Regions from separate parts of the Marinobacter alkaliphilus genome, predicted to be linked through region 3. Evidence: predicted binding sites of a transcription regulator. Region 3 holds the regulator's gene; each other region holds the start of a gene.
The links. The regulator sigma-54, encoded in region 3, starts transcription at its own class of promoters, with help from an activator protein. The targets are predictions, from matches to a motif close to ANTGGCATNNANNTTGCTNT.
Positions count from the first base shown of each region.

Region 1: a site for sigma-54 is predicted at 7,468-7,487, ahead of ACZ5Q2_RS03425 (CmpA/NrtA family ABC transporter substrate-binding protein). Genes of this name have one in related genera too.
Region 2: a site for sigma-54 is predicted at 5,609-5,628, ahead of ACZ5Q2_RS17050 (sigma 54-interacting transcriptional regulator). Genes of this name have one in related genera too.

Region 1 covers NZ_AP043751.1:740,454-750,547, reverse strand. The annotation lists gene nirB (nitrite reductase large subunit NirB) at 1-909, opposite strand, end outside; gene ACZ5Q2_RS03445 (NAD(P)/FAD-dependent oxidoreductase) at 937-2,166, opposite strand; gene ACZ5Q2_RS03440 (nitrate regulatory protein) at 2,531-3,829, shown strand; gene ACZ5Q2_RS03435 (ABC transporter ATP-binding protein) at 3,880-4,758, opposite strand; gene ACZ5Q2_RS03430 (ABC transporter permease) at 4,911-5,903, opposite strand; gene ACZ5Q2_RS03425 (CmpA/NrtA family ABC transporter substrate-binding protein) at 5,915-7,279, opposite strand; gene ACZ5Q2_RS03420 (nitrate reductase) at 7,766-10,094, shown strand, end outside.
Region 2 covers NZ_AP043751.1:3,732,833-3,742,926, forward strand. The annotation lists gene ilvD (dihydroxy-acid dehydratase) at 1-1,199, shown strand, start outside; gene cynS (cyanase) at 1,670-2,113, opposite strand; gene ACZ5Q2_RS17035 (ABC transporter ATP-binding protein) at 2,142-3,044, opposite strand; gene ntrB (nitrate ABC transporter permease) at 3,102-3,929, opposite strand; gene ACZ5Q2_RS17045 (ABC transporter substrate-binding protein) at 3,932-5,356, opposite strand; gene ACZ5Q2_RS17050 (sigma 54-interacting transcriptional regulator) at 5,660-7,558, shown strand; gene ACZ5Q2_RS17055 (hypothetical protein) at 7,685-8,014, shown strand; gene ACZ5Q2_RS17060 (thiolase family protein) at 8,103-9,281, opposite strand; gene ACZ5Q2_RS17065 (acyl-CoA dehydrogenase family protein) at 9,749-10,094, opposite strand, start outside.
Region 3 covers NZ_AP043751.1:2,215,053-2,225,146, forward strand. The annotation lists gene ACZ5Q2_RS10115 (YhdP family phospholipid transporter) at 1-561, shown strand, start outside; gene ACZ5Q2_RS10120 (carbon-nitrogen hydrolase family protein) at 574-1,398, shown strand; gene yjgA (ribosome biogenesis factor YjgA) at 1,425-1,961, opposite strand; gene mgtE (magnesium transporter) at 1,972-3,333, opposite strand; gene ACZ5Q2_RS10135 (HPr family phosphocarrier protein) at 3,428-3,697, opposite strand; gene rapZ (RNase adapter RapZ) at 3,704-4,588, opposite strand; gene ptsN (PTS IIA-like nitrogen regulatory protein PtsN) at 4,629-5,096, opposite strand; gene hpf (ribosome hibernation promoting factor) at 5,195-5,497, opposite strand; gene ACZ5Q2_RS10155 (RNA polymerase factor sigma-54) at 5,573-7,108, opposite strand; gene lptB (LPS export ABC transporter ATP-binding protein) at 7,292-8,017, opposite strand; gene lptA (lipopolysaccharide transport periplasmic protein LptA) at 8,025-8,561, opposite strand; gene lptC (LPS export ABC transporter periplasmic protein LptC) at 8,545-9,144, opposite strand; gene ACZ5Q2_RS10175 (KdsC family phosphatase) at 9,141-9,710, opposite strand; gene ACZ5Q2_RS10180 (KpsF/GutQ family sugar-phosphate isomerase) at 9,710-10,094, opposite strand, start outside.

The sequences.
Region 1 (10,094 bases), 1.5 Mb from region 3:
CGCCGATAGCGTGCGGGCCATGGTGTAGCCCGGCGCCACAAGGCCGAAGACAAAGTTGTTCCAGAGCGCGCATTCGCCAATGGCGTGGATGTGCGGGTCGGACGTGGTGCACTGGTTGTTGATCACGATCCCGCCGCGTTCGCCCAGTTCAAGGCCGCAGGCCCGAGCCAGGGTGTCCTGGGGGCGGATGCCGGCGGAGAACACAATCAGGTCGGTTTCCAGATGGCTTTCATCCGAGAAATTCATCCGTAGCCGCGCGGCGCTGCCCGGCACAATGGCGGTGGTGGCTTTCTCGGTGTGCACCTGCACACCAAGATCTTCAATTTTCTGGCGTAACAGGGCGCCGCCCTGATCGTCCAGTTGAACCGGCATCAGGCGCGGGGCAAACTCCACCACATGGGCCTGTAAACCAAGGCTTTTCAGCGCGTTTGCTGCTTCCAGCCCCAGCAGGCCGCCGCCGACCACCACGCCGGTCTTCGCCTTTTGCGCGCTGGCCTGAATGGCGTCCAGGTCATCCAGGGTGCGGTATACAAAGCAGCCTTCCTGATCGTTACCGTCAATGGGCGGGACAAACGGGTAAGAGCCGGTGGCCAGCACCAGCTGATCGTAGGGGTATTCGCCCTTGGGTGTGGTGATCATCCGGGCGTCCCGATCAATGCCGGTCACCGGCTCATTCAGGTGCAGATCAATGCCCTGGTCGGCATACCAGTCCGCGGTGCCCATGGCCAGGTCCGCATGGCTTGAGCCGCTGAAATACTCCGACAGGTGCACCCGGTCGTAGGCCAGTTGCTTTTCTTCGCCGAAAACGACGATGTTATAGGCGTCGGCGGCCGGAGACTGGCTGAACTGTTCCAGGAAGTGATGGCCAACCATGCCGTTACCGATCACGATCAGGGTCTGTTTGCTCATAGTCTTGTCCTCTCTCATGGCAGCGGATCAGGCCGCTGCGTCGCAATAGGGTTTGCCGAAAGCGATGGTGTCCCGGTAGCGGGATATATCCGTGCCTGAACGAATCAACTCGCTGTACCAGGGGGCGCTGCTGGTGTCGCCGAGCAGAATGGCGCCGGTCAGGCGGTTGTGTTCCACCAGCAGTTGGCCGTAGACCGCTTGGGCGTAGTCCTGCCACTCAATGGTTTCGGTGTGCGGGCCCGGAGTGATCGGCCCGCAGGAAAAAATGGGGAGGTCGCTGATTTTCAGGCGTGTGGCGATTTCTCCCGGTGTGAAACCCGGGTTTCCGGACACCTGGCAGAGATGCCGGGCCAACACGGCCGCCTGTTCGTAGCCGGGCTCCACGAGGCCAAACGTGTGTTCCTGAAACTGGCAGCATTCACCGAGGGCGTGGATATGAGGATTGGAAGTGGTCATCTGCGAATCCACCTGTACGCCCCGGTCGCAGGCCAGGCCGGCGGCTTCTGCCAGTGCTTTGTTCGGATGAATACCGGTTGCCAGCACCACCAGGTCCGTCGCCAGCACGGTGCCGTCGCTGAGTTGTACCGCCTGGACCTGGTTTTTGCCCAGCAGCGCTGTCGGCTCTGTACCGGTCAGAACGGTGAGGCCCCGTTGCTGTAACTGGTGCTTCAGTAATTCGCCGGCGGCTGGATTGAGCTGTCGGTTCAGCAGGTGACCGCTGCGATGCAGAATCGTGACGTCCATACCCCGGGCCCTGAGCCCCTCGGCCGCTTCCAGGCCAAGAAAACCGCCGCCTATGACGACCGCACGGCGATGTGTCTGCGCCCGGTGAATCAGGGTGCGGGTATCGGTCAGATCCCGGAAGGTCATCACGCCATCCAGATCCTCGCCGGGCAGGCCAAGACGTGAAGGACTGGCGCCAGTGGCCAGCACAAGGGTGTGGTAAGCCAGCGTGCGCCCGCTGGCGGTCGTCACCCGGTGCTGATGCGGTTCGATGGCCGTGACCGGCTCACGGTTATAGACCTCGATTTTGTGCTGGCGGAACCAGGACCGGGGTTTCAGTTCCAGCTCTGACTCCCGGACCTGATTCGCCAGCAAGGACGACAGCTGGATTCGGTTATAGGCAGCGAAAGGCTCGCCGTTGAACACCACAATGCGGCTGAACGGGTGCCCTGTGGCCACCAGTTGCTCCAGCAATCGCTGCGCAACCATGCCATGGCCGCAGATCACCAGCGCAGGGGTCTGTGTGTGTTCCATAGGTGCGCTCCCTTACTCAACGAATTGCCGAAAACCAAACGAAAAAAGCCGGAGCATCATGCTCTCCGAAGAGAACAGATGGTCCGGCACCAATGCCAACAACAATGATCTGATGGTCCGGCCTGATTCCATGGCCGGGACAGTCGTCCTTGATTAGGACATAGCGATCTCCATGCCAACTTTTTAACTCCATTTAATTCAGTTGCTTAGATGATATCGCGGCTCTATTGCACCCGTGCCGGGCAGAAAAGATGCCCCGGGATGGGGCGAAACGCACGAAGATGATGCCGGTGGTTCTGGCCTGTTAATTGCTGCAGTCCAGTCAGACAGGAACCCGCTGTGTACCGATACCAGGAGTTGCACCATGAACAGCAAACGCCAGACCAATACGGCCGCGACGGCCACAGCCGCAGACTTTCTGATGGCCTCCCGGCAGTGCGAAATCCGCAACCTGGAGTACTTTCTGCAGATGGGCCGGCTGGTGCAGAGCGTGGGTAACCTGGTGCACGGACTGCAACGGGAGCGGGGAGCTACCAACCTGTATCTGGGGTCCGGTTGCCAGCGTTTCGCCCGGGAGCGTTCGGTTATCCTGAAAGAGAATGACCAACTGGCTGTCATCTTCCGTAAGGCGCTGACCGACATACAGGAAGACCTGACTACCCATCCGGTCAGCAGCCCGCTGCTGGGTCATATTGCCAGTGCCCTTCATAGCCTCGATCAGCTGGCCGAGTTCAGGCAGAAAGTGGTCGGGCAGGAAGCCAGCGTGGTGGATGCTACGGACTGGTTTTGCGACACCATCCATCAGCTGATTACGGTGGTTTTTGAAGCCGCCGAAACCGTTGCTGAACCCTCCATTGCCGGCCTGCTGGTGGCCATGGTGCACGTGATGAATGGTAAGGAATACTGTGGCCAGGAGCGGGCGGCAGGCTCCGCGGGATTCTCCAGTGGCCACTTCGAAAACGCACTGTCACGGCGCATGATGCACCTGGTTGAAGCGCAGGAACGGTGTTTCGAGGTATTTGTTGCCTTTGCCAGCGAAGACAGCCTGGCTCTCTGGCAGGCGCTGCGGTCTCACCCGCGGGAACTGGAAATAGAGCGGATGCGCCAGAAGGCGGTGTCGGTCGGACCCTATAAATCCCTGGACAGGGAAATGGCCGATCGCTGGTTTAACCTGATGACCGACCGTATGGATGATCTCAAGAAAATCGAAGATTCCGTGGAAAACGCCTTCCACCACCGTTGCGTGGAACGCTACACCGAGGCGCGCCACTCCCTGGCTCACCAGGAAACTCTGCTGGCCTCGCTGGAACAACGGAACGCCTCGACAATGCCGGTATTGGTGGTCTGCGATAATGGAGTAGATGCGAGTACGGCAGATGCCTGGGCCGGTGACGGTGTCGGGCAACAGTCAGGCAGATCCATCTTTGATCTGGTTCAGGAGCAAACCCGCCGCCTGCGCCAGATGTCTGAAGAACTGCAAAGTGCGAAAGAAGCTCTGGAAGACCGGCGCACCCAGGAAAAGGCCGTGTTGCTACTGATGGAACATCGCGACATCAGCAACGACGAAGCCCATCGATTGCTGCGAAAGCTGGCCATGGATCAGGGCAAGCGATTACCCGATGTGGCCCGGGCCCTGGTCTCCATGGCCGGTGTTCTGGGCTGACGCCATCCCCGAGAGCGCCGGGGCAAAAGTAGCCCCGGTGCCGTGCAGCCTCAGGCAGACGCCGGCTGTTTCTCCTTCTCCACCTTTGCACTCTCCCCACCCTGCGTGGAGGCACTGGCGGCCCGCCGGCTGCTCAGGGATTCCAGCTTGCGCTGTTTCTCGTACAGGAACGACAGCACCTCCTGCCGGTAATGCACATATTTGGCGTCATCCGCCAACGCCACCCGATTACGCGGCCGAGGCAAATCAATGTGCAGATCTTCCCCCACCGTCGCCGCCGGCCCGTTGGTCATCATGATGATGCGGTCCGACAACAGCACCGCCTCGTCTACATCGTGGGTGATCATGATCACCGTATTGTTCAGCTCCTGCTGAATCTCCATCAGCGAATCCTGAAGATGTGCCCGGGTCAGCGCATCCAGGGCCCCGAACGGCTCATCCATCAGCAGCACGCTCGGTTTCATCGCCAACGCCCGGGCAATCCCCACCCGCTGCGCCATGCCCCCAGAAATCTCCCCCGGCCGTTTATTGGCGGCATGGGCCATATTCACCAGCTCCAGGTTATGGGTAATCCAGTCCCGGCGCTCCTTACGGTTCATCGACTTGCGAAACACCTGCCGAACAGCCAGCTCCACATTCTCATACACCGTCAGCCAGGGCATCAGCGCATGGTTCTGAAACACCACCGCCCGCTCCGGCCCCGGTGAGTTCACCTCATGCCCGTTCAACACACAGCCACCCTTGGAGGCCTGCAACAAGCCGGCGACAATGTTCAGCACCGTCGATTTACCACAGCCGGAGTGGCCGATAAGCGAAACAAACTCCCCTTTCTGGATCTTCAGGTTCACGTTGTCCAGGGCAACGAACGGCCCTTTCGGCGTATCAAACGCCATCTCAACACCGGTAAGTTCTAAATGTGTTTTACTCATGGAAATCACCTCAAAAGCAAGCGGAGCGCCGGGTGGGTTACGCCTCCCGAAACCCTCAAAAACATGGATGTTTTTGCGGAGCGTACATGGATGTACTCGCCGCGTGTTTCGGGAGGCGTAACCCACCCGGTGCGGCATGCTCCCAAGTTTGATCACTCGTTCCAGGCCACCTTCTTCTGAATCAACAGCATCACCCGATCCAGCAAAAACCCGATAAACCCGATGGCCAGCACCGCCACCATGATCCGGCTCAAAGACTGACTGCTGCCATTCTGAAACTCATCCCACACAAACTTCCCAAGCCCGGGACTTTGCGCCAGCATCTCCGCCGCAATCAGCACCATCCAGGCAATACCCAGAGACACCCGCAACCCGGTAAAAATCATCGGTACCGACGACGGCAGCACCACCTTGCGAACGTGGGTCCAGAACGACAGCTTCAGCACCTTCGACACGTTCAGCAGGTCCGGATTCACCGCCGCCACGCCAACGCTGGTATTGATCAGCGTGGGCCACAGGCTGCAAAGGGTGACCGTGATCATCGAAGTCAGAAACGACTTCTGGAACATCGGGTCATCGCTGACGTACGTGGCTGACACCACCATGGTGACCAGTGGCAGCCAGGCCAGGGGCGACACCGGCTTGAAGATCTGGATCAGCGGATTGACCGCCGCCTGAAAATACCGGTTAAGACCGAACACAATTCCCAGGGGCACCGCAATCAGCGTGGCCAGGGCAAATCCTGACAACACCGTGACCAGGCTGGTACCGATCTGATCGATAAAGGTGGGTGCGCCAGGATAAGAGCGGATTCGCACCTCCGCCTCCGGGTTGTCGGCCAGAATCCTGGCATTACGCTGCTCCTGCATGGCGATGAACTGGCTGGCGCGTTCCCGCTGGTTGGCGTGTTCTTGCCAGAGTTGCCCCGCCTGCTCCCAGACCTGAGCTGGCCCCGGAAAGGCGCCCAGAGACGTCTGTACCTGGGGTGCTGCCAGATGCCAGAATCCCAGAAACACCAGAATTCCGATCAAGGGCAGCAAAGCCTCTTTGCCAGCCGCCAACAATTCATTTGGGCTCAGCCGGGCGAGCAGGTTGCGGCTCCTGGCGGCCATCGACTGGCCAATCCTTATGCTTAATGTGCTCATGTTGTGCCCCCTTACGGTGTCTCGGTGCCTTTCAGCCCAATATCAAAGCGGTCTATGTAAGCGTTCGGTTCACGGGGTGTGAAAGGCACGCCGTCAATCAGCTCGCCCTGGAAGGGGCGTTCAAAGTTTTCAGCGTCAAAGTCAGGGAAGTCACTGGCGTTCATCACACCATCATCGATCAGTGACTGCGCGGCCTGAGCATACAGATCACCCCGGTATACCCTGGCTGCGGTCTGCATGTACCAGTCATCTGGCTTGGCGTCCGGAATCTGGCCCCACCGGCGCATCTGGGTCAGATACCAGATTGCATCAGAGGGATAGGGGTAAGTGGCGTGATAGCGGAAGAACACGTTGAAGTCCGGAACCTCCCGCACATCCCCTTTCTCGTATTCGAACGTGCCGGTCATAGAGTTGGCGATCACGTCTTTGTCTGCGCCCACGTAGCTGGAGCGGGAAAGGAGTTCTACCGCTTCCTGGCGGTTTGCGTTGTCGTTTTCATCCAGCCAGTAAGCCGCGCGGATCAGTGCCCGCAACAACCGCAGGTGGGTATTGGGATGCTTCTCTGCCCAAGTCTCGGTCACGCCAAAGACTTTTTCAGGGTTGTTTGGCCAGATCTCATAATCGGTGATGACCGGCACCCCGATGCCCTTGAACACCGCCTGCTGATTCCAGGGTTCGCCCACGCAGTAGCCCTGAATGGTGCCAGCTTCCATGGTGGCCGGCATTTGCGGCGGCGGGGTAACGGACAGATGAACATCGGCCTGCAAGGTGCCACTGGTATCACCCCGTTGTGGGGCGTAGAAGCCGGGATTCAGGCCGCCGGCGGCCAGCCAGTAGCGGAGTTCGTAGTTGTGGGTGGACACCGGGAACACCATGCCCATCCGGAACCGCTCGCCTTTGCTCAGGGATTGCTCCACCGCCGGTTTCAGTGCGCTCGCGGAGATCGGGTGGGCGGGTTTGTCGCCATCCATGTCCAGGTGGGGCTTCATGGTTTCCCATACCGCGTTGGACACGGTAATCGCGTTGCCGTTGAGGTCCATGCTGAAGGCGGTAATGATGTTGGCCTGAGTGCCATAGCCAATGGACGCGCCCAAAGGCTGGCCGGCCAGCATGTGGGCACCGTCCAGCTCGCCGGTGATCACCCGGTCCAGCAGCACTTTCCAGTTGGCCTGGGCTTCCAGTTCCACGAACAGGCCTTCGTCCAGGAAGTAGCCCTGTTCCCAGGCAACCGCCAGTGGCGCCATATCGGTGAGTTTGATGAAGCCCAGTTTCAGGTCTGGTTTCTCGGCCGGCCCGATGCTCGCCTGGGCTAGCGTGCTCAGCCCAATCAGTGCGCCTGTGAGCAAGCCTCTGAGTTGATGACGGCGTGTGTTCATGCTGTTACCTCTCTGTGTCTCTCTTTTCTGGCGCACAAAAAAAACGCCCACCCTCCGTTTCCGGAGAGCAGGCGCCAATGCCTTAGAACGAGAGATGTGATGTCTTGATGGTTCGCTGTTACCTCAGCATAAGCCGTGCCATTTTTTAATATTCATAGTTTTCAAAGGCTTGATATTCCCTTCCGTGTTGAGCGAGGAAAACGCCAATCGAGCCCGGTCTGTTTTTGGTGCAACCTGAGCGATTTCGCACCAATGTGAAACCTCAAGGCAGAAGTGTATCCCGGCCTGCCGGAGCCGATGGATCTGCTGAACAAGGCCGTAGCCCGGGCGTTGCCACAAGGCCGGCCGGGCAAGTGCTGTTTTGGCAATCGCTGGCCCCGTTATTGCTTTCCATAAAACAGACAATTTTGGCAAAGAAGCCCGCCCCGGCTCTGGAAACAGACCCCGGATGGCGGGCTTTTTTATGGGTAAAGCAGAGGATTGATCATGAAAAACCGCCGAACCACTCCCGGAAGTACCGCCACCACCTGCCCTTATTGCGGTGTGGGCTGTGGTGTTCTGGCGAAACCTGACGCCGTTCAGGGCGATCTTGGCCACCCGGCCAATAATGGTCGCCTTTGTGTCAAAGGCTCTGCGTTACATGAGACCGTGACCGGACACGACCGTTTGCTGGCCCCCCGTGTGGCAGGGCATACCGTTGAGTGGTCGGAAGCCATTGACCGGGTAGCTGAGGCCATTCGTGTTTCGGTCAGAGACCATGGCCCGGAGTCTGTGGCTTTTTACCTGTCTGGCCAGCTGCTCACAGAGGACTATTACATTGCCAACAAGCTGGCCAAGGGCTTTATTGGCACCCCGCACGTGGATACCAATTCCCGGTTGTGCATGTCGTCTGCCGTGGCAGCCCACAAGAGGGCGTTTGGTGAGGACTGCGTGCCCGGCTGTTATGAGGACCTCGAGCTGGCGGACTTGCTGGTGCTGGCGGGCAGTAATGCCGCCTGGACGCATCCGGTACTTTATCAGCGGATAAAAGCGTCCCACCGGCCCGGGCGCAAAGTGGTAGCCATTGACCCAAGGCAAACCGCAACCACAGAGATGGCTGACCTGCACCTGCAACTGCGGCCGGGAACCGACACCCTGCTGTTCAATGGCTTGCTGGTTTGGCTGCATGACCACGGAGCCCTGGCCACACAGTACCTGGAACAGCATTGCAATGGATTCGAGGAGACTCTGAGTGTGGCCCGCGCCTGTGCGCCTTCGATACTGGCGGTCGCCCGCGGATGTGACCTTCGGGCTGCGGATGTGGAACGCTTCTATCGGTGGTTTGCCGAGACCGATCGGACAGTCACCGCCTTTTCCCAGGGCATCAATCAGTCGGTGGCTGGCACCGACAAAGCCAACGCTATTATCAACTGCCACCTGGCCACAGGGCGCGTTGGCCGGCCCGGTGCCAGTCCGTTTTCACTCACCGGTCAACCCAATGCCATGGGTGGGCGGGAAGTGGGCGGTCTGGCCAACACCCTGGCGGCCCATATGGATTACGACACGCCCGGCGCGGTGCAACGGGTTGCCGACTTCTGGCACAGTGAAAAATTGGCAGCGGGACCGGGCTATAAGGCGGTGGATCTGTTTGAAGCCGTTCATCGGGGCGACATCCGGGTGCTCTGGGTGATGGGCACCAATCCTGCGGTCAGCCTGCCCGACAACGCCCGGGTCAGGGAGGCCCTGGCGCGATGCGAGACCCTTATAGTCTCAGACTGCGTGGCCCAGACCGATACCACGGCGTTTGCCGATATCCTGTTGCCTGCTGCCGGTTGGGGCGAGAAGGACGGTACCGTGACCAACTCGGAACGGTGCATTTCACGCCAGCGTCGATTTTTGCCAGTGCCAGAGGGTGTCCGGCCGGATTGGCGAATCATCCGGGATATCGCCCAGGCGCTCGGTTATGGTCACGCCTTTGACTACCAGGAGCCTGCGGAGATTTTCAGAGAACACGCGGCACTGTCCGGTTACGGTAACGGCGGTGAGAGAGTGTTTGATATTTCCGCCCTGGCCAAGCTGAGTTCCACGGAATATGACCGGCTTCAACCCGTGCAGTGGCCGCTTACCGGGGGCAATCCCGGTGCCTGGCTGCAGACCCGCCGGCTGTTCTCCGATGGTCGCTTTCCCACGCCCGATGGTCGCGCCCGCCTGGTACCGGTTTCGAACCTGCCGCCCGGACAGCAGCCCGATGCCCGGCATCCCCTGATCGTGAATACCGGTCGTATTCGGGACCAGTGGCACACCATGACGCGCACGGCACTGGCGCCCAGACTGTTTGCCCATCGCAGTGAGCCCTTTATCGAGGTTCACCCGAAGGACATCGCCACCTTTGGTTTGATTGAAGGTGCACTGGCCACGCTGACAGGGCATGCCCGAAAGGGGTTCACCGGCCGGGTCCGGGCCAGCCCGGCACAGAGACCCGGAGAGGTATTCGTTCCCATTCACTGGAATCGGCAGTTTGCATCCTCAGCCCTGGCCTCCGACCTGATCGCCCCCGTCGTCGACCCGATTTCAGGGCAACCGGAAGCCAAATTTGGCGTAGCCTCCCTTCGGCCACTAATCACTCGATGGCAAGCCCGGCTGATGCTGCCCGCGGCCGGGGGCACCGCATTGGACGCCACGTCGCTGGACTACTGGAGCCACCAGGCACTGCCTCATAGCCGGTCCTGGTGGCTGGCCGGTCGCCGGTCAATGGACTGGCGTGAATGGGCCCAGCAGATTTTCGCCAGGGAACCGGAGCTGGTTATGCAAGATAGTGCCCGGCGTCGCTTTCGTG
Region 2 (10,094 bases), 1.5 Mb from region 3:
ATATCATTTCGGTTTTCGAAGCGGTGGGTGCCCATGCCCGCGGCAATATGGACCTGATTGAGGTGAAGCAGATCGAGGAAACCGCCATTCCGGGGCCGGGTTCCTGTGGGGGTATGTACACGGCCAATACCATGGCCTCGGCCATTGAGGCCATGGGCATGAGCCTGCCGGGCAGTTCGGCGCAGAATGCGGTGTCTGACACCAAACTGGCTGACTGCGAAGCCGCTGGTGCAGCGGTGCTGAAGCTGCTGGAAGCAGACATCAAGCCGTCCGACATCATGACTCGTGAGGCTTTCGAGAACGCGATTACCGTTGTCATTGCCCTCGGCGGTTCCACCAACGCGGTGCTGCACCTGCTGGGCATGGCCAGTACGGTTGGTGTGGAGTTGTCGCTGGATGACTTCGTGCGCATTGGTAAACAGATGCCGGTACTGGCCGATTTGCGGCCGTCCGGCCATTACATGATGTCGGAACTGGTAGCCATCGGCGGTATCCAGCCGTTGATGAAGATGCTGCTGGAGAGGGGCCTGCTGCACGGCGACTGCATGACGGTGACCGGAAAAACCCTGGCTGAAAACCTCGCGACGGTAACCCCCTACCCGGAGGACCAGCAGATCATACGGGCCTTTGAAAACCCCATCAAAGCAGACAGCCACTTGCGCATTCTGTTTGGCAACCTGGCGCCGGAAGGCTCCGTGGCGAAAATCACCGGCAAGGAAGGCACCCACTTCTCCGGCAGGGCACGGGTATTCCATTCAGAAGAAGAAGCGCAGGAACGCATCCTCGACGGTACCGTGGTGGCCGGCGATGTGCTAGTGATCCGCTACGAAGGCCCCAAAGGCGGCCCCGGCATGCGGGAAATGCTCAGCCCAACTTCCGCCATCATGGGCAAGGGCCTGGGCAGCGATGTCGCCCTGATCACTGACGGCCGTTTCTCCGGCGGCAGCCACGGCTTCGTGGTTGGTCACATCACCCCGGAGGCGGCCGTTGGTGGGCCGATTGCCCTGGTAGAAGATGGCGACACCATCACCATTGATGCAGTCAACAACTCTATCATCCTGGAGATCTCTGAAGAGGAAATGGAGAAACGCCGCCAGGCCTGGACGCCGCCCGAGCCAAGATTCACTCGGGGTGTTCTCGCCAAGTATGCCCGGGTGGTCAGTTCTGCATCTACGGGGGCCGTTACTGACCTGCCCTAGTCCGGACTGGGGGTCGGGCTTGGGCTCCTAGCCTGCTGGTTGAGGGGCGGGTACCGTTTGGCTTGGGCTCCCAGCCTTCCGGTTTGCGGGCGGGCTTGCGGGGTGGCTGTTGAATTTTTTTTGGAAAAACAACTCGCTTCGCTCAGACATCTTTTTCCGGCAAAAAATCCAACAACCACCCCGCGCCGACGGCGCATTGGCGGGTATTCGCTTGATAAAAACCCTTGTAGGTTTTGCGCTTAGAAAGGGAAAGGATAGATTCAGTGCAACACTCACACTTACCCCAGGGTACTTTCTTTGTTTTTACCCTTGGCATTCCTGTACTGCACGTCGGTAGGGGGGTATGGGGTATTTTTCTGGCAGGGAAAAAGATGTCTGAGCGAAGCGAGTTGTTTTTCCCAGAAGAAAAATACCCCATACCCCCCGTACCCGCCCCATAACCAGAAGGCTAGGAGCGGGCAAACTCAAAACTACCAAGCTTTGTAAGGCAGGAACTTCCCGTTAAGCGTAACCACCACCCGGTCACCCTTGGGGTTCTCCTCCTTCTCGATATCCATGGTGAAATCAATCGCACTCATAATGCCATCACCAAACTTCTCATGGATCAGCTCCTTCATGGTGTCGCCATACACCCCCACAATCTCGTACAAGCGGTAGATCAGCGGGTCCTGGGGTACACCGCCTTCCCAGGCTTTCTTCGGGCAAACCTGCAATGCCTCAGCCACCGGCTTGTCCAGGCCCAGGGTTTCGCACAGGGCGAACGCCTTGTCTTCGGTGAAGCTGTTCATGCCCAGGCAGGCTGAGGTGGTGAACACCGGGGACATGCCAATCGCTTCAGCAATCGCTTCCCAGGTCATGCCCTTGCTAACTTTGGCTTCCAGAATTTTTGCGGTCATCAGTTCTTTGTTCATCATGGTTATTTCCTCTTTGGGATAATCAACATCAGGCATTCACCGCTCGCGCGGTGGTTTCGGTCTTGGTTTCAGCGGGCGCCGGGTCGGGCGTCAGCTCATCGGTGCTGGGGTCTACTACTCTCGGGCTGCCATCTTTCTCCGGCAGCGCTGAGCCGCTGCGATTCACCAGGAAATCCACCAGGTAATGGCGAATCTTCTGGTGGGCAGGGTTCTGGAAGATCGTGGCCCGGGAGCGCGGGTGTGGCAGGTTCACCTTCACGCTTTCGGCGATGCGGGCGTTGGGGCCGTTGGACATCAGGAAGATGCGGTCAGACAGCAGAATGGCCTCGTCCACATCGTGGGTGATCATGAACACGGTCTGGCGGGTTTCTTCCCAGATTTTTACCAGCTCGTCCTGAATCACCCCGCGGGTGAGGGCATCCAGAGCCCCAAAGGGTTCATCCAGCAACAGCAGCTCTGGCTGGGTGGCGAAGGCGCGGGCGATGCTCACCCGCTGGCGCATACCGCCAGACAGCTGGGAAGGCTTGCGGTCCATGGCGTGGTCCAGACCGACCATTTTCAGGTATCGCTCGCTGTGCTCTCGCACCTTCTCTTTGGACCAGCTGGGCCAGCGAGCCTTTACCCCAAAGATGATGTTGTTCAGGGCGGTTTTCCAGGGCAACAGGCTGTAGTTCTGAAACACCACGCCGCGCTCCAGGCCCGGGCCTTTCACTTCTTTTCCGTTCATCACCACGTTGCCGGTACTGGCCTCGTCCAGGCCGGCCAACACGTTCAGGATGGTGGATTTGCCACAGCCGGAATGGCCGATGATGCACACAAACTCGCCTTTCTGCAGGGCGAAGCGGATGTCTTCGAAGACTGTCAACTCACCGCCCTGGCCGTCCGGGTATACCTTCGACAATCCATCTACTTCCAGGAATGACTTACTCATATCAATTCTCCAGTCGGAGGGTTCTGGCGGGCGCCAGACAACCGGCGCCCTGCCCGATCATTCTTTGTATTCAACCAGCTTCTGAGCCTTGCCCAGGGCCAGGTCCAGCAGCATGCCCACCACCCCGATCATCAGGATGGAGAAGATCACACTGGCGAGGTCCAGGTTGTTCCACTCATTCCACACGTAGTAGCCAATGCCGGTTCCGCCCACGAGCATTTCCGCCGCCACAATCACCAGCCAGGCGATACCGATGGAGATGCGCATGCCGGTCAGGATGGTTGGCGCTGCTGCAGGCAGAATCACCGTAATCGCGGTCTTGAACGGATTGAGCTCGTGGGTGCGGGCCACGTTGACCCAGTCCGACCGCACGTTGGCCACGCCGAAGGCGGTGTTCAGCAGCATGGGCCAGATGGAGCAGATGAAGATCACGAAGATGGCCGACGCATCCGAATCCTGGATGATGAACAGGGCCAGCGGCATCCAGGCCAGGGGCGAGATCGGTCGCAGCACCTGGATGTACGGGTTGAGCGCCTTGTACATCAGCGGCGACATGCCAATCAGAAAGCCCAATGGCAGGGCAATCGCCATGGCCGCCAGATACCCCGTCAGCACCCGGTAAACCGAGTAGGCCAACTGAATGCCGATACCTTTATCATTGGCACCCGCGTCGTAGAACGGGTTGGACAATTCAGCCCAGGCCACCTTGAGAACCGCCGTGGGTGGCGGCACACGGGATTCCTGGTCCGCACCGCCCATCAGCAGTTCATACTCCGACATGGCTTCCTGAGCGGCCGGGGGCTGTGTGGCCATTTCCCACATACCCAAAGCCAGAATCAGGAAAGACACCGACAGCAGCGCTGCCCTCACATTCAACGAGGCCATGATCAAATCCTCCCGATGGCAAAGCTGCGGGCATACTCTTCCGGGGTTTCCGGATCGAAGGTTTTGCCCATGATGGTGTGGGTTTTGTAGGTCTCGGTGGGTGCCGTATAACCCATCTCACGCATCAGCTTGCCGGTTTCACCCGCCAGGTAGACCTGCTCAGCGATGCCTTTGTAATCCACATCGCCCTCGATGTAGCCCCAGCGTTTCATCTGGGTAAGAATCCAAACGCCCATGGAGTGCCAGGGGAACGGGTCGAAGTCGATGCGGTCCGGCACGTTCTGCACCTCGCCCAGGCCATCGGCGTATCGGCCGGTCAGCACCTGCTGGATCACCGGCACCGGCTGGTTCAGGTAGTTTCGGGGGGCAATGGCCTCGGCGATCTCTTTGCGATTTTCAGGCTCATTGGAGTACTGGGTGGCGTCGATGATGGCGCGCAACAAAGCGCCGTAGGTGTTCGGGTTCTGGCTGGCAAATTTCTGGCTGCAGGCGAAGGCGCAGCAGGGGTGCCCTTCCCAGATATCCTTGGTGAGCATATGAATGAAGCCGACCTTCTCCCATACCGCTCGCTGGTTGAACGGGTCTGGTGACAGGTAGCCATCCAGGTTGCCGGCGCGCAGGTTGGCCACCATCTCAGGTGGCGGAACCACCCGGATCTGAACGTCTTTATCCGGATCAATACCGTTTTCAGCCAGGTAATAGCGCAACAGGAAGTTGTGCATGGAATACTCGAACGGCACCCCGAATTTGAAGCCTTTCCACTGCTTCGGGTCGCGCTTGTCCATGTGGTCCACGTGCAGCACGATCGCCTGGCCGTTGATGTTCTCAACCGCTGGCATGATGAACGGCTCCGGCGTGGAACCGGCGCCCATGGTCATGGCCAGGGGCATGGGAGTGAGCATGTGTGAGGCGTCATATTCACCCGCCAGAGACTTGTCCCGAGCCACGGCCCAACCCGCCGTTTTGGTGACGGTGACGTCCAGGCCATAGCGCTCATAAAACCCCATCGGAGCGGCCATAATGATGGGCGTGGCGCAGGTGATCGGCACAAAGCCAACGTTCAGTTTGGTTTTTTCCAGCTTGCCCAGAGATTCCTTCACCGCCGCCTTGGCTTTATCCATGGGGAACACAGAGCCCAGCAATGCCGCTGCGGTGCCTGCCCCCATCATCTTCATGAAGCTGCGGCGACTGTGATCGTTGTGACCGAACACCGAACGCACCACGGCGCTTTCGATGGCGCGGTCCATCATGGCTTCGGAATCCATCCCGGCCGTAGAGCCTGTGGCTTGCTCGCCCGCAGTCTCACGAAGGTTCAGCGATACAGACGGCAGGCCGTCACCAGGCTTGCATTCCGGGCAACCACAGGTTTTCGCGTGGATCAGTGACTGGTCGCCGTCAAACGGGTTTCCAAGGCTTTTGGTTGTCATGGTGCACTCTCCCTACTCTCAGATAGTTTTTTTGCACTCTTGCGGTGCAACTAAGACTCTGGTTCTGCCCGGCCAGGATTTGGCCTTGGCAAACAGCACGTTCTGAGATGACTATTGCGGGGTTCGTGCCAACTTTATTAAAACCTCTACCTCATTGTTTTTATGGGGCTTAATACAAACTCATGCTAACCAGGTGCACTACGAAATTTCGCAATGCACGATTTATCGTAGTGAGCGCTTCGATTTTTCGTAGTTGGCACAGGCTTTGTTTGGCATTTACCGTCACTCAAGCGGAGGCCCGGCATGAACCAGCCCGAACGCATGGAAACACACCAATGGATCAACCACCTGCCAGAGGCTGCCCTTCTGGTAGATGCGGGCCAGGACCTGATCCTCTCCGCCAACAGCGCCATGGCACGAATGGCCGGCACCGACCGACAATCCATTGCCAACATGGCATGTACCCAGCTGTTTGCTGACCAGCGGCCCCAGCTGATCAATTTCACCGAAGAAACCCTGTTCCGCAGCCACAGCTGGAGCCGTGATTTCCACCTGAAACACCGGGATGGCCACACGGTTGAACTGGAAATTTCTTCTTCCTGCGTGGGCGAGGCAGAAGCGCAAACCCTGCTACTGCTCCTGCGTGATCGGCGACAATTGAGAACCCTGCGCGAACGCCACGAAGCCAATCACTACCACCGGGGTGGCCTGCTGGAGTGGCGACGAGTGGAAGAGCTGTTCAAGGATATGGAGCGGGAGAACCAGCTGATTCTCCACGCCGTTGGCGAAGGCATTTACGGGGTGGACGCCGAAGGCCGCACCACCTTCGCCAATCCCGCCGCCGAGCGCATGCTGGGCTGGCGCATGGATGAACTCATGGGGCGCGTGATACACCGTGTTGTGCATCACTCCCACGAAGACGGCAGCCTGTTCCCACTGAAAGAATGCCCCATCTACGGCGCTTTCCGGGATGGCAGCATCAAGCGCGTTGGCGACGACTGGTTCTGGCGCAAAGACGGCACCGGGTTTCCGGTGGAGTACACCAGCACCCCGATCATGGACAACGGCCACCCGGTGGGTGCGGTTGTGGTGTTCCGGGACATCTCCGCCAGACTGCAAGCCCAGAAGGAACTGCAGTCAGCACTGGAAGAAGTAGAGAGCCTGAAACGCCGGCTGGAAATGGAAAATGCCTACCTACAGGAAGAACTCAGCGCGGAGTTCCACTTCCACGAAATCCTCGGCCAGAGCGACGCCATCAAGGCCATCGTGCGGCGCATCGGCATGGTGGCTCCGACAGACGCCAACGTTCTGATCACCGGCGAATCCGGCACCGGCAAGGAGTTGATTGCCCGCGCCATCCACCAGGCCAGCACCCGACGCGACCGCCCGTTGATCCGGGTAAACTGCGCCGCGATTCCAAAAGACCTGTTTGAGAGCGAGTTCTTCGGCCACATCAAAGGCGCCTTCACTGGCGCCGTGAACGACAGAATCGGCCGATTCGAACTGGCCGACGGCGGCACCCTGTTTCTGGATGAAGTGGGTGAAATCCCTTTGGAATTGCAGGGCAAGCTGTTGCGGGTGCTTCAGGATCAGCAGTTCGAACGCGTGGGTGAGAACAAGACTCGCGCCGTCGATGTAAGGGTAATAGCGGCCACCAACCGGGAGTTAAAAACGGAGGTGCAGGAGAAAACCTTCCGGGAAGACCTGTATTTTCGCCTCAACGTCTTCCCCATCGAGTCCATCCCCCTGCGCAGGAGACTTGAAGACATCCCGATGCTGGCCCAGGAGTTCCTGAACCGGGCGTGTCAGAAGTTCAACCGGCCACCGCTGGTTCTGACAGAACGAGATGTGAGTACCCTCAAGGCCTACCACTGGCCGGGCAACGTTCGGGAACTGGAAAACGTGATCGAACGCCAGGTGATTACCGCCGTTGGCCGCCTGGACCTGGACCTTCCGGGTGTCGAACCTTCTGCGCATGCCGCAGCGAACTCAACGCCATCGCGTCATTACGGTAGTGAGTTGTTGACCGAGGTAGACTTGAAGGAGCTGGAGAAACAGAACCTGATCAAGGCGCTGAGAATGACCGGCGGGCGCATCTTCGGAGATGACGGGGCAGCGGCACTACTTGGCATCAAGCCAACGACCCTCAATTCCCGCCTGGGCAAGCTCAAGCTTGATGCCCGGCAGTTTCGGGCTTCTTGAGTGTTGGCTTGGGTTTCTGGGTTCGGGCTTGGGCTCCTGGCCTTCTGGTTGGGGGGCGGGGTTTGGCTTGGGCTCCTAGCCTTCTAGCTGTGCGGGCGGGCTTGCGGGGTGGCTGTTGGATTTTTTTTGGAAAAACAACTCGCTTCGCTCAGACATCTTTTTCCGGCAAAAAACCCAACAACCACCCCGCGCCGACGGGCATTGGCGGGTATTCGCTTGATAACAGAGCCAATATATTTGGCACTTAAAATTGCAAAAGATCGATTCAGTACGATGGTCGCGCTTATTTCAGGGTGCTTTCGTTGTTTTTTCCTTGGTATTCCTGTGCTGCACGTCGGTAGGGGGGTGTGGGGTATTTTTCTGTCAGGGAAAAAGATGTCTGAGCGCAGCGAGTTGTTTTTCCCAGAAGAAAAATACCCCATACCCCGCGTACCCGCCCGCCAACCACCAGGCTAGGAGCCGAAGCCATACCCAGCCCGCAAACCGGGAAGGCCAGGAGCCCAAACCAAACCCCACACCAAAACCAGAAGGCTCAGAACGGAACTCAGACCACCTCGATGGCCACCGCAGTTGCTTCACCACCACCAATGCACAGCGATGCCACACCACGCTTCAGGCCACGTTGTTTGAGGGCGTTGATCAGGGTAATGATGATACGGGAGCCAGAGGAGCCGATGGGGTGGCCCAGGGCGCAGGCGCCGCCGTGCACGTTGACCTTTTCCGCAGGTAATTTCAGCTCATTGATGGCGGCCAGGGTGACCACTGCGAAGGCTTCGTTGATCTCGAACAGGTCGACATCATCCAGCGTCCAACCGGCTTTCTTAAGCACTTTTTCGATGGAGCCAATCGGGGCCAGTGTGAACTCTGCCGGCAAGCGGGCATGGGTGGCGTGGGCCACGATTCTGGCTTGTGGAACAAGGCCTCGGGCATCTGCTTCAACCGCTGAAGTCAGCACCAGGGCAGAGGCACCGTCGCTGATAGAGCTGGAGTTGGCGGCGGTTACCGAGCCGTCTTTGGCAAAGGCCGGTTTCAGTTGCGGGATCTTTTCGGGTTTGGCGTTACCGGGTTGTTCGTCGGTGTCGACTTCGGTATAACCACCGCGGCCGGCAACGGTCACCGGAGTAATTTCATCCCGGAACCAGCCATTCTGGATCGCCGTCAGGGCTTTTTGCAGAGAGCCGATGGCGAACTCGTCCATGGCCTGACGGGTGATGTTGAATTTATCAGCGGTGCGCTGGGCAAACACGCCCATCAGCCCGCCTTCGTAGGCGTCTTCCAGGCCATCCAGGAACATGCTGTCCATCACCTGGCCGTGGCCCATGCGCATGCCGGCGCGGGCTTTCGGTAACAGATACGGTGCCTGGCTCATGTTCTCCATACCACCGGCGATCATGATGTTGTTGGTGCCGGCTTTGATCTGGTCGTGGGCCATGATGACGGCTTGCATGCCGGAGCCGCACATTTTGTTGATGGTGGTGCAGCCACTGCTATCCGGAATACCGGCAGCGCGGGATGCCTGCCGCGCAGGTGCCTGGCCGAGGCCGGCGGGTAGCACGCAGCCCATGATGATTTCCTGTATATCTGCCGGCTGCAGCCCGGCACGTTCAATGGCCGCCTTGATGGAAACGGCGCCCAGTTCCGGTGAACGCACAGAGCTCAAAGAGCCCATCATGCCCCCCATCGGGGTTCTGGCGGAACCGGCTATTACGATATCGTTGTTCATGTTTTATGTTCTCCTGCAACGGAATCTAGTTGGTGTTCTTATTTTGCTCATCGGTCTTGTTTGGGTTCCTAGCCTTTCGGGTGTGCGGGCGGGTACGCGGGGTATGGGGTATTTTTCTTCTGGGAAAAACAACTCGCTTCGCTCAGACATCTTTTTCCCTGCCAGAAAAATACCCCATACCCCACTACCGACGTGCAGTACAGGAATGCCAAGGGTAAAAACAAAGAAAGTACCCTGGGGTAAGTGTGAGTGTTGCACTGAATCTATCCTTTCCCTTTCTAAGCGCAAAACCTACAAGGGTTTTTATCAAGCGACTACCCGCCAATGCCCGTCGGCGCGGGGTGGTTGTTGGATTTTTTGCCGGAAAAAGATGTCTGAGCGAAGCGAGTTGTTTTTCCAAAAAAAATCCAACAGCCACCCCGCAAGCCCGCCCGCAAACCGGAAGGCTGGGGGCCCAAGCCAGCCCCTCAGCGCCCAAGTACCGAACGGGCAATAACCTCCTTCATCACCTCTGAAGTACCGCCGTAAATCCTCTGAACCCGAGCGTCGATAAAGTTCCGGGAAATCGGATACTCGGTGGTGTAACCGTAGCCCCCAAACAACTGCAAACAGCCATCGGCCACCCGGCACTGCATCTCCGTGGCACTGTACTTGGCCATCGACGCCGTGGGCGCATCCAACTTGCCGTCTTCGTATTCGCGGATGCACTGATCAACAAACGCCTTGTTGATGCGGTAGTCGGTTTCCATGCGGGCGATTTCGAAACGGGTGTTCTGAAGCTGGCTGAGCTTCTGGCCGAACAGTTCCCGCTCC
Region 3 (10,094 bases):
ACCCAGGTTGACCTGGATCTGGACTGGCCCGGCCGACCGGATGAATTTGCCCTGAAGCAGCTCAGTGGCCAGCTCAGTGTCCGCCTGGATGACGGCGTCATTTTGGAGCAAAGTGGCTCAGCCCAGTTGTTCAGAATTTTCAACCTGCTCAACACCGACACGCTCTGGCGCCGGCTGCGCCTGGACTTCTCGGATCTTTATGAGCGGGGCATTGCGTTTGATGCCATTTCCGGCAAGGCTGTCATTGTAAACGGGCTGGTTACCCTGGACCCAGAGCTGCAACTGGTGGGGCCTTCGGGGGCTTTCAAGATGAGTGGATCCACCAATATGGCCGATGAGAGCCTGGATATGCGGTTGGTGCTGGTGCTTCCGGTTACCCAGAACCTGCCCCTGGCTGCCATACTGATGGGAGCGAGCGCCCCCATTGGCGGCGCACTCTTTGTCCTGGATAAAATTCTGGGTGACCCATTGAGCAAGTTGACCAGCGCCACTTACAGTGTCACCGGTAGCTGGAGCGAACCCAAAGTGGAGCTACGACGGGTTTTCGATACGGGTGAATAGAGGAGTCGGAGCATGACCCAAGTTGCAGCGATTCAGATGGTCAGCGGTCACAACCTGGCCGGTAACCTGGCCGAGGCTGAGGCCCTGTTGCGTGATGCTGCCGCCCAAGGTGCGAAAGTGGCAGTATTACCTGAGAATTTTGCGGTTCTGGCCACTGCTCAGATGCGCGAGTGCGGTCGGCAGGAAAGTGGCGGTGAATCGGTGATCCGCCGCTTTCTTTCAGAACAGGCCGAGAGGTTGGGGCTATGGATTGTAGGTGGTTCCATGCCACTGGCAACACGACCCGATGGTTCTGATGTTCCCGACAGGGTGCGTGCAAGCTGCATTGTCTACAACGATCAGGGCGAGGAAGTTGCCCGTTACGACAAAATTCACCTGTTTGACGCCATGGTAGAGGATTCCCATGGCCAATACCGGGAGTCGGATACCTTCGAGCCAGGTGACCAGGTGGTTACCGTGGATACTCCCGCCGGCCGGCTGGGGATGGCTGTGTGCTACGACTTGCGGTTTCCTGAACTGTTCAGGGCGCTGCGGGAACAGGGTGCCGAGTGGGTGTGCCTGCCCAGCGCCTTTACCTGGCAAACTGGAGACGCCCATTGGCACCCACTGATTAAAGCCAGGGCCATCGAGAACCAGGTTTGGGTGGTTGCCCCCGGCCAGGGGGGGCAAAACAGTGAGCGACGCAAGACTTATGGCCACAGTTTGATCTGTGACCCCTGGGGCAGGGTGGTGACGGAACTGGATGAGGGCCCAGGCCTGGTTGTGGCAGACCTGGATATGGAAAAACTGAACCAGGTTCGGGCCAGAATGCCGGTCTGGGAGCACCGCCGTCTTTAACTTAGAACTCCGCTCAGCGGGTTGCTTTACTGCTCTGCGTCGTCAATCCATTCCCGGAGGGCCCGGAACAGTTTTCGGGCCTGACCGGTATTTTTCTGTTTCTCCACTTCCTTGCGGGCATTTCGAACCAGGTTGCGCAGGTGCTGCACGTCCGCCGCCGGGCAATAATCGATGAACTCCCCCACCACCTTGTCGCCTTCGGAGATCATCCTGTCGCGCCAGCGCTCGGCCAGGTGATGCCGGCGGGTGTGCTCCTCACTGCCGGCATTGAATGCACCGATGGCACGAGCCAGTGCTTCCGGGTCATCCTCCTGCCGGATGATCTTGCCAATGTATTGCAGGTGTCGGCGGCGTGCTTCGCGCTGATTAATGCGCCGTGATTCCACGATGGCAGCCTTCAGGGTGTCGCTGATGTCCAGTGACGCCAATTGCTCGTCATTGAGATCCAGCATCTGTTTACCCAGGTCCTGGAGCGCATGCATTTCCCGCTTGATCTGGGATTTGCTCGGGCCGAAATCTTCTTCGAGCTCCTCGTGGTGCGGGCGGTTATCGGATTGGCTCATGGTGGGCTCCTCAAGCGTAGAAAATGGTGGCCAGTCCGAGAAAGGCCATAAAGCCGACAACGTCGGTAACCGTGGTCAGGATGACGCTACCCGCCAGAGCAGGATCAATATTCCTTGACTTGAGGAACATAGGCAGCACTGTGCCTACCAGTGCGGCGGCCACCAGATTTATGATCAGTGCCGCAGCAATCACGGCGCCAATGAGCCAGTCCTGAAACCAGGCTATAGCGGCGGCAGCCACCACGAGAGCCCACAACAGTCCATTCAGTACACTGGACAGAAACTCCCGGTTGAGCAGCCAGCCAACGTTCGCACCGCTGATCTGCCCCACAGCCATGCCACGGATGACCAGCGTCAGGGTTTGACTTCCAGCGATGCCACCCATGCTGGCGACAATGGGCATCAGCACCGCCAGGGCGACTACTTTGGCGATGGTCTCCTCGAATAACCCGATCACTGCGGAGGCGGTAAAGGCTGTAATAAGGTTAATGCCAAGCCAGACCGCACGCCGGCGCGTGGTTTTCATTACGGGTGCGAAGGTATCTTCGTCTTCGTCAAGACCGGCCATACTCATCAGGGAGTGATCAGCGTCTTCCCGGATAACGTCGACCACGTCATCAATGGTGATCCTGCCCAGGAGCTTATTGTCGTCACCCACCACCGGAGCAGAGATCAGGTCGTAGCGCTCGAACAGGGTGGCCACCTTGGTGTCGGACAGGGTGACCGGAATCGGCTCGATATCGGTGTCCATGACTTCCCGCACCGTGGAAGCCGGGTTGGACACCAGCATGCGGGTGATGGACAACATGCCAATGAATTCGTCCCGCCGGCTGACCACAATCAGGCTGTCGGTCATGGGCGGCAGGCTGCGGTGGCGGCGCAGGTACCGCAGCACCACGTCAATACTGATATCCGGCCTTACCGTAATGGTGTCGGTATTCATCAAGCCGCCGGCGGTGTCTTCCGGGTAGGAGAGCACTTCCTCTACCCGTTGCCGGTCTTGCTCGTCCATGGTGTCCAGGACTTCCTGGATCACCGTATCTGGCAGCTGCTGGAGCAGGTCGGCCAGGTCGTCGGATTCAAAATCCTCAATGATATCTGCCAGTTCCTGAGCGTTCAGCTGGCTCAGGAAGTAGGCCCGGATGTCGTCACCGAGATATTGGAGTACTTCCCCTTCCAGTTGCTTATCGACCAGGTTCCACAGCAGGGCGCGTTGGCGAGGCGGGGAGGATTCCAGGAGGTGTGCGATATCGCTGGGGCTCAGGCCGCCGTTAAGGATGCGGGCAACCTGTTTGAGCGCGCCACTGTCCAGGGCCTCACTGAGGGAGCGAAGGCGCTGGCGGGCCTGACTTTTTTCCAGAATATCGGTCATGAAACCACCTGCGATCAGAAAACCGTCGCATTATAGCGGAGTTAGCGCCGTCAGGTGAGAAAGGATTGTAGGTGAATGACGAACCAGGGTGTGCTTAACCCCCCTCGCCGAAATAATCACCGATCAGTTCTACAAGTGCCTCGATGGCTTCCTGCTCATCAGGGCCGTCGGCGACCAGTTCAATATCCGTGCCCTGGCTGGCAGCCAGCATCATCACCTGCATGATGTTCTTGGCATCCACGTCCCGGCCCTTGCCGCGTATCCGCACCTGGCTGTCAAAGCCGGAGGCGGTGGCCACCAGCTTGGCGGTGGCTCGGGCGTGCAGGCCCAGTTTGTTGATGATGGTGACAGGGCGGCAGATCATGTTGGATCAGATCTCCCCTCGGGCCTGGAGGTGGGGAAGTTCAGTATGACGAACCTGCACATTGTTGTATCGGGTGCGGAAGTGCTGGCCCAGTTGCTCGCAGACATAGACGGAACGGTGCTGGCCACCGGTACAGCCAATAGAAATGGTCATGTAGCTGCGGTTGCTGTCGGCAAACGAGGGCAGCCAGGTATCCAGGAAGCGGATCAGGTCGTCCACCATTTGCCCGGTGAGAGGTTCCCGCTCGAGAAACTCGATAACCGGCTGATCGGTACCGACGTATTTGCGCAGGCTGGTATCCCAGTATGGGTTGGGCAGGCAGCGCACATCGAAAACGTAATCGGAATCGACCGGTACGCCATGCTTGAAACCGAATGACTGGAACAGCAGTGCAAGCTCCTGATCCTTGCGACCGACCACTCGCTGTTTGACCATGTCGCGCAGTTCATACATCGACATGCCGGTGGTGTTGATGTATAGGTCTGCCAGTTTTGACAGCGGTTCCAACAGTGCCTTTTCGTTGGTGATGGCTTCTCGGAGGGAGGTGCGGTCGTCGCTCAGCGGGTGCTTCCGGCGTGTGGCGTGGAACCGCTGCAACAGGGATTGTTCATCGGCATCCAGAAAGATAATCTCGACAACGACTCCCGCATCGCGAAGCTGGCGATAGATTTGTTCGAAGTTGGCCAGTTCGGCAGACAGGTTGCGGGCGTCGATGCTGACGGCCATTTTCCGGAGCCGCCCCGGCGTTTCCTGTTGCGCCGCTTCCCGGGTCAGCGGGAACAGCAGTCCGATGGGAAGGTTATCAATGCAATAAAAACCCAGATCTTCGAGCACATGCAACGCGGTACTCTTACCGGACCCGGATCGGCCACTGACGATGATCAGTTTCATGATGGACGCTCCTGCCTGCTTCTGTTGGTGCTAATGCTTATCAGGATGCCGCGGTCATGCGCTGGTAAAGGGATGCTGCATCCTGGCATTGGCGAAGCTGTTCGCAGAACCCGTTGTCGTTGAATTTCTCGGCCAACTGGCTTAACAGCTCCAGATGTTCACTGGTGGCTTCTTTGGGCACGATCAAGGCAAACACCAGGTCGACCGGCTGATTGTCGATAGCATCGAAGTCGATGCTCTCTTCCAGTGTCATCAGCACGCCGATCACACGGTCCAGCCCCTCCAGCCGGCAATGGGGTATGGCAATACCCTGGCCGATACCGGTGCTGCCAAGCCGCTCGCGAGAAACCAGATTGTTGAAAATCTCGGTGTCGCTGAGGATTTCATCCTGATGATGAATATGCTCTGCGATGGTTTCCAGTACCCGCTTTTTACTGGAGGCTGGCACTCGGCACAGCGTCAGTTCGGGAGCCAGAATGTTGTCGATGGTCAGGGATGTATCGCTCATGGATCGACTGTGATTCCGTAAAAAAAAGGCTGCGGCCGGTATTGCCCGCCGCAGCTCGTATCATTGAAACACCCGGTACGGTGGCGCGATGAGCGCGCTCAGCCGTTGCCGTGCATCCGGTCTACATTCTTTTCTTTGTGCTTGAGGATCTGGCGGTCCAGCTTGTCCACCAGCGAATCAATCGCGGCGTACATATCCTCACTCTCTGCCTTTGCGTGGATCTCGCCACCGATGACATGCAGGGTGGCTTCAGCCATCTGACGTACCTTCTCAACTTGCAGCGTCACCTGACAGTTACTGATGTGGTCAAAGTGACGCTCCAGCTTCTCGAACTTGGTGTTGACGTAATCCTTCAATGCAGGGGTCAGGTCTACGTGATGGCCTGAAATGTTGAGTTGCATAGGCGTCTCCTGTTGTCATCATGCCGGTGTTGCCACCGGGCTGCGTGTCCGGTGCTTCATGCACCGGAAAAAACATTAAACCAGTCGTTTGCGCTCGTTTGAAGGAGGAATGTGCATGGCCTCCCGGTATTTGGCAACGGTGCGCCGGGCTACATTGATGCCCTGTTCTCCAAGCATGGCTGCAATCTTGCTATCGCTCAACGGCTTTTTTGGAGTTTCTTCTGAAATCAGTTTCTTGATCATCGCACGAATAGCGGTGGAGGAACATTCTCCGCCCTCAGCGGTGCTGACGTGGCTGGAGAAAAAGTACTTCAGCTCGAAAATGCCGCGGGGTGTGTGCATATACTTTTGCGTGGTGACCCGTGAAATGGTGGATTCGTGCATTTCCACGGCCTGGGCGATGTCCGAGAGGATCAGCGGCTTCATCGCTTCTTCCCCCTGGTCCAGGAAACCCTGTTGGTGCTCAACAATCCGGGTGGCGACTTTCAGCAGCGTTTCATTGCGGCTTTGCAGGCTTTTAATGAACCACTTGGCCTCCTGCAGTTGATCCCGCAGGTAGGTGTTATCAGCACTGCTATCGGCGCGACGGATCAGTGATGCGTAGCTGGCGTTGACCCGAATTCTCGGGGCGATCTCCGGATTGAGCTCAACACGCCACCGGCCCTCGTGTTTTCGGACGATGACGTCTGGTATCACGTAATCCGGCTCCGCTCGGTCTACCACGTCACCCGGGCGAGGGTTGAGGCTGGTAATCAGGGCCAGAACCTCGCGCAACTGATCTTCCTTGAGTCGGCTGCGGCGCAGCAGTTGCGCGTAATCCCGGTTGCCCAGCAAATGCAGGAACTGGGTAACCACCAGGCGGGCCAGTCGAAGCCAGGGGGTATCTGGCGGCAACTGGTTGAGCTGAATCAGCAGGCATTCCTGCAGGTCCCGGGCGAACACGCCCGGCGGGTCGAAGTGTTGTAGCCGGTGCAGGACCGCCTCTACCTCGTCCAGTTCAAGGGGGTCTTCTTCAGTTTCGTCCTGCAGGCCGGAATGGATTTCCTCAATCGGTGAGGTCAGGTAACCGCGCTCATCCACAGCGTCCATCAGGGCGTGGGCGATTGCCTGGTCACGCTCGCTCATGGGGGTGAGGTTGAGCTGCCATTCCAGGTGGTCCTGGAGGGTCTCGGCTGGTGAATTGCGGGTTTCGAAATCCGACTCGTTCTCGTCGTCCCCTTTGCTGGCTGGCGCCGGTGCAGACTGGTAGATATCGTCCCAGGCGGTGTCTACGGGCAGGTCGTCGGGGATGTTATCCGGGATGTCGTTTTCGGAAGCCCAGTCCGGGCCATTTTCGTTTTCATCCCAGTCAGAGGCAGCCTCGGTGGCTGGTTCATCGTGGTCGGAATCCCGGTCTTTATGTTCGTCCCGGGTGTCGGCATCCGTATCGGGGATGTCAGACTGATCGTCATCCTCGGAGGTTTCCAGCATGGGGTTGGATTCCAGTGCCTGCTGGATTTCCTGCTGAAGGTCGAGGGTGGAAAGCTGAAGCAGGCGAATGGCCTGTTGCAGCTGGGGCGTCATGGTCAGACTCTGGCCCATCTTAAGCTGTAATGAGGCTTTCATAACCATGGCTCAAGATCCATAAATCAAGGGTGTCCCGGTAGTGACGTTGCCTGCTGTCAGGCAAAAAAATTGTTATACGCTGGTTACTTGCCGCTCACTGTTGTCAGTATAAGCAAGTTCTTTGCCGAGTTTACTTGCTACAGATCATCAAAACAATCAGACCTCGGTCGTCGAGGGGTTTTCTTCCGCTTACAGGTGGAACTCATCACCCAGGTAGACTTCCTTGACCTGCTGATTGGCCAGGATGGCTTCAGCATTGCCGGAGGCGATGATATGGCCGCCGGAGACAATGTAGGCGTTTTCACAAATATCGAGGGTTTCCCGCACGTTGTGATCGGTGATCAGCACACCAATGCCTTTATCTCGCAAATGCCGGATGATGTGTTTGATGTCGCTGACCGAGATGGGGTCTACCCCGGCGAAGGGCTCATCCAGCAGAATAAACGCAGGTTCCATGGCCAGCGCTCTGGCGATTTCGACGCGCCGCCGTTCACCACCGGACAGCGACATACCCAGGCTGTCCCGGATATGGGTGATGTGAAATTCCTCGAGCAGTTCCTCAAGTTTGGCTTCCCGCTCAGGCCGTTTCATGCCTTTTCGGGTTTCCAGAATGGCCATGATGTTGTCGCGCACGGTCAGTTTACGGAATACCGAGGCTTCCTGGGGCAGGTAGCCGATGCCTTTGCGTGCCCGGCCATGCATGGGTAGGGGGGTGATGTCCTGGCTGTCAATGGTGATTCGGCCGCGGTCGGAGGGTACAAGCCCGACAATCATGTAAAAACAGGTCGTTTTCCCGGCGCCGTTGGGGCCGAGCAGGCCTACGATTTCTCCAGACCGGATTTCCAGAGACACATCGAGAACCACTTTTTTCTGTTTGTAGCTTTTTGCCAGGTTGCTGGCCCTGAGAACTGCCATCAGTAACCTATTCGTCTGAGGGGTTGCTGGAGCCGCGAGGCTGAATCACCATTTCCACCCGGCCAGAGCTCTCTTCCGAAGGCGTGCCGCCTTCTGCAGTGACCACCCTGCGCACGGTGTCGTATTGGATGACGTCGCCCCGGAACACATTGCTGCCCTGTTCAATCACGGCCTGGCGCTCGAACGTCAGCCGGTTTTCCGCCGCTGACCAGGTGATGGTCCGCGCCCGGGCGTCTGTCATGGCTTCACCTTCCCGTGCCGGCTGGCGATATCGGGCGGGTTCGCCGCTTGCCTCAATCCGGCTGAGACCTTCGGGGCTTCGATACAGTACCACCCGTTCTGCGTTCAGCTGGGTGGCCCCCTGAACCAGTTCAACGTCGCCGGTGTAGATGGCGGTCCCTTCGGTATCGTCCAGGCGGGCGGAATCAGCGCTGACCTTGATGGGGGTGTCGGAATCCAGATCAAACGCGGTTGCCGGGCTGGCCAGCATCAGTGCGGCCAGTATGGCCGGCAGTCGGTGTGTGCGCTTACCTGATGGTTTCATATTGCCCTTCCACCCGGGAGTTGAGTTCCAGTATGCGTTCGTTTACCCAGGCTTTCATGCCATTGGCCTCGGTAACGCCGAACGGTTCGGTAATGGTGACCGGTTGATCGGTGTATACCGTGCCCTGGCGGTTATCCAGGGTCAGTGATTCGGTTTTCAGGGTGGCTTCAGAGTCGCCGGTTTGCCGGAGTACCACTACGTTGCCCGTCAAGGTCAACTGATCATCGTCTTGCCGGAGGCTACCTTCATCCGCTTCGATTATCCATGGTGGGGTAGCCTGTTCGCTGAAAATCCTGGCCCTTGGAGCATTCATGGTGGCGTAGTTGGTGTCTTCAAACTGCTCAATTCGAGGGCTGGATATCGACATCTTAAGGTTGCCGTGTTCGTCCCAGGTTGTGTAGCGGCCCTCGATGATAAAACTGTCGGGTTCCGACGGGCCCCTGAGTTCTGCGGCATCGCCCCGCACACTGTCACCTTCCTCGTTCTGCCACATCAGGAAGACGGTCGCGAGAACCGTGGCTGCCAGCGCCAGGGTTCGAACCCAGGGGTTGCGAACGATGTCCGGCAGGGCCCCCGGGATCATGACCGCTTGCCCAGATAGGGGGCCAGAGTGGCGCCCAGCCGGTTCTGCGCCCAGAGTATCAGGTCACATGCTTCACGCACGGCGCCGTGCCCCCCCGGGGCCTGAGTGCAATAGTCGGCTTGCTGACGCACTAGCCAGTAGCCGTTGGGCACGCTGATACCCAGGCCGGCGAATGTCAGGGCGGGCAGATCAGGCAGATCATCGCCCATATAGGCAATCTGGTCCGGAGCGATATCCATGCCTGCAACCAGTTCCTGTAACGCAACTTTCTTGTCTTCCCGGCCCTGCATCAGGTGCGGGATGCCGAGGTCGGTCATCCGTTTTTCTGTCAGTGGTGACCGGCGCCCGGTAATGACTGCCACGGTAATTCCAGCCTTCATCAACTGTTTCAGGCCCAGACCATCCAGTATATTGAACGCTTTGAGTTCGTCGCCGGCAGCGCTGAAATACAACCGGCCGTCGCTCATGATGCCGTCTACGTCCAGGGCGATCAGGCGAATTCTGGCGGCTTTTGCCTTGAGCGTGTCGTCCCAGCCGGTGTGCACAGGCGGTGCGAAGTCACTCATTAAATCACCCCCGCACGCAGCAGGTCATGCATGTTGATGGCGCCAACCAGGTTGCCGTCGTCGTCGGTGACGGGCAGGGCATTGATCTTCATCTCTTCCATGATGTTCAGTGCCTCGGCCGCCAGGTGGTCAGCCTGAATGGTTTTGCCGTGGCGGGTCATGACGTCCCGGATCGGGGTGGTGTGAACGTCGACGGATTTGTCCAGGGTCCGGCGCAGGTCGCCATCGGTAAATATGCCGGTCAGATGCCCCTGGGCGTCCACGATGGTGGTCATGCCCAGCCCTTTACGGCTGATCTCCAGCAGGGCGCCGCTGAGGGTGGTAGTTTCAAGAACTTTGGGAATCTGGTCGCCGGTATGCATGATGTCAGAAACCCGCAGCAGC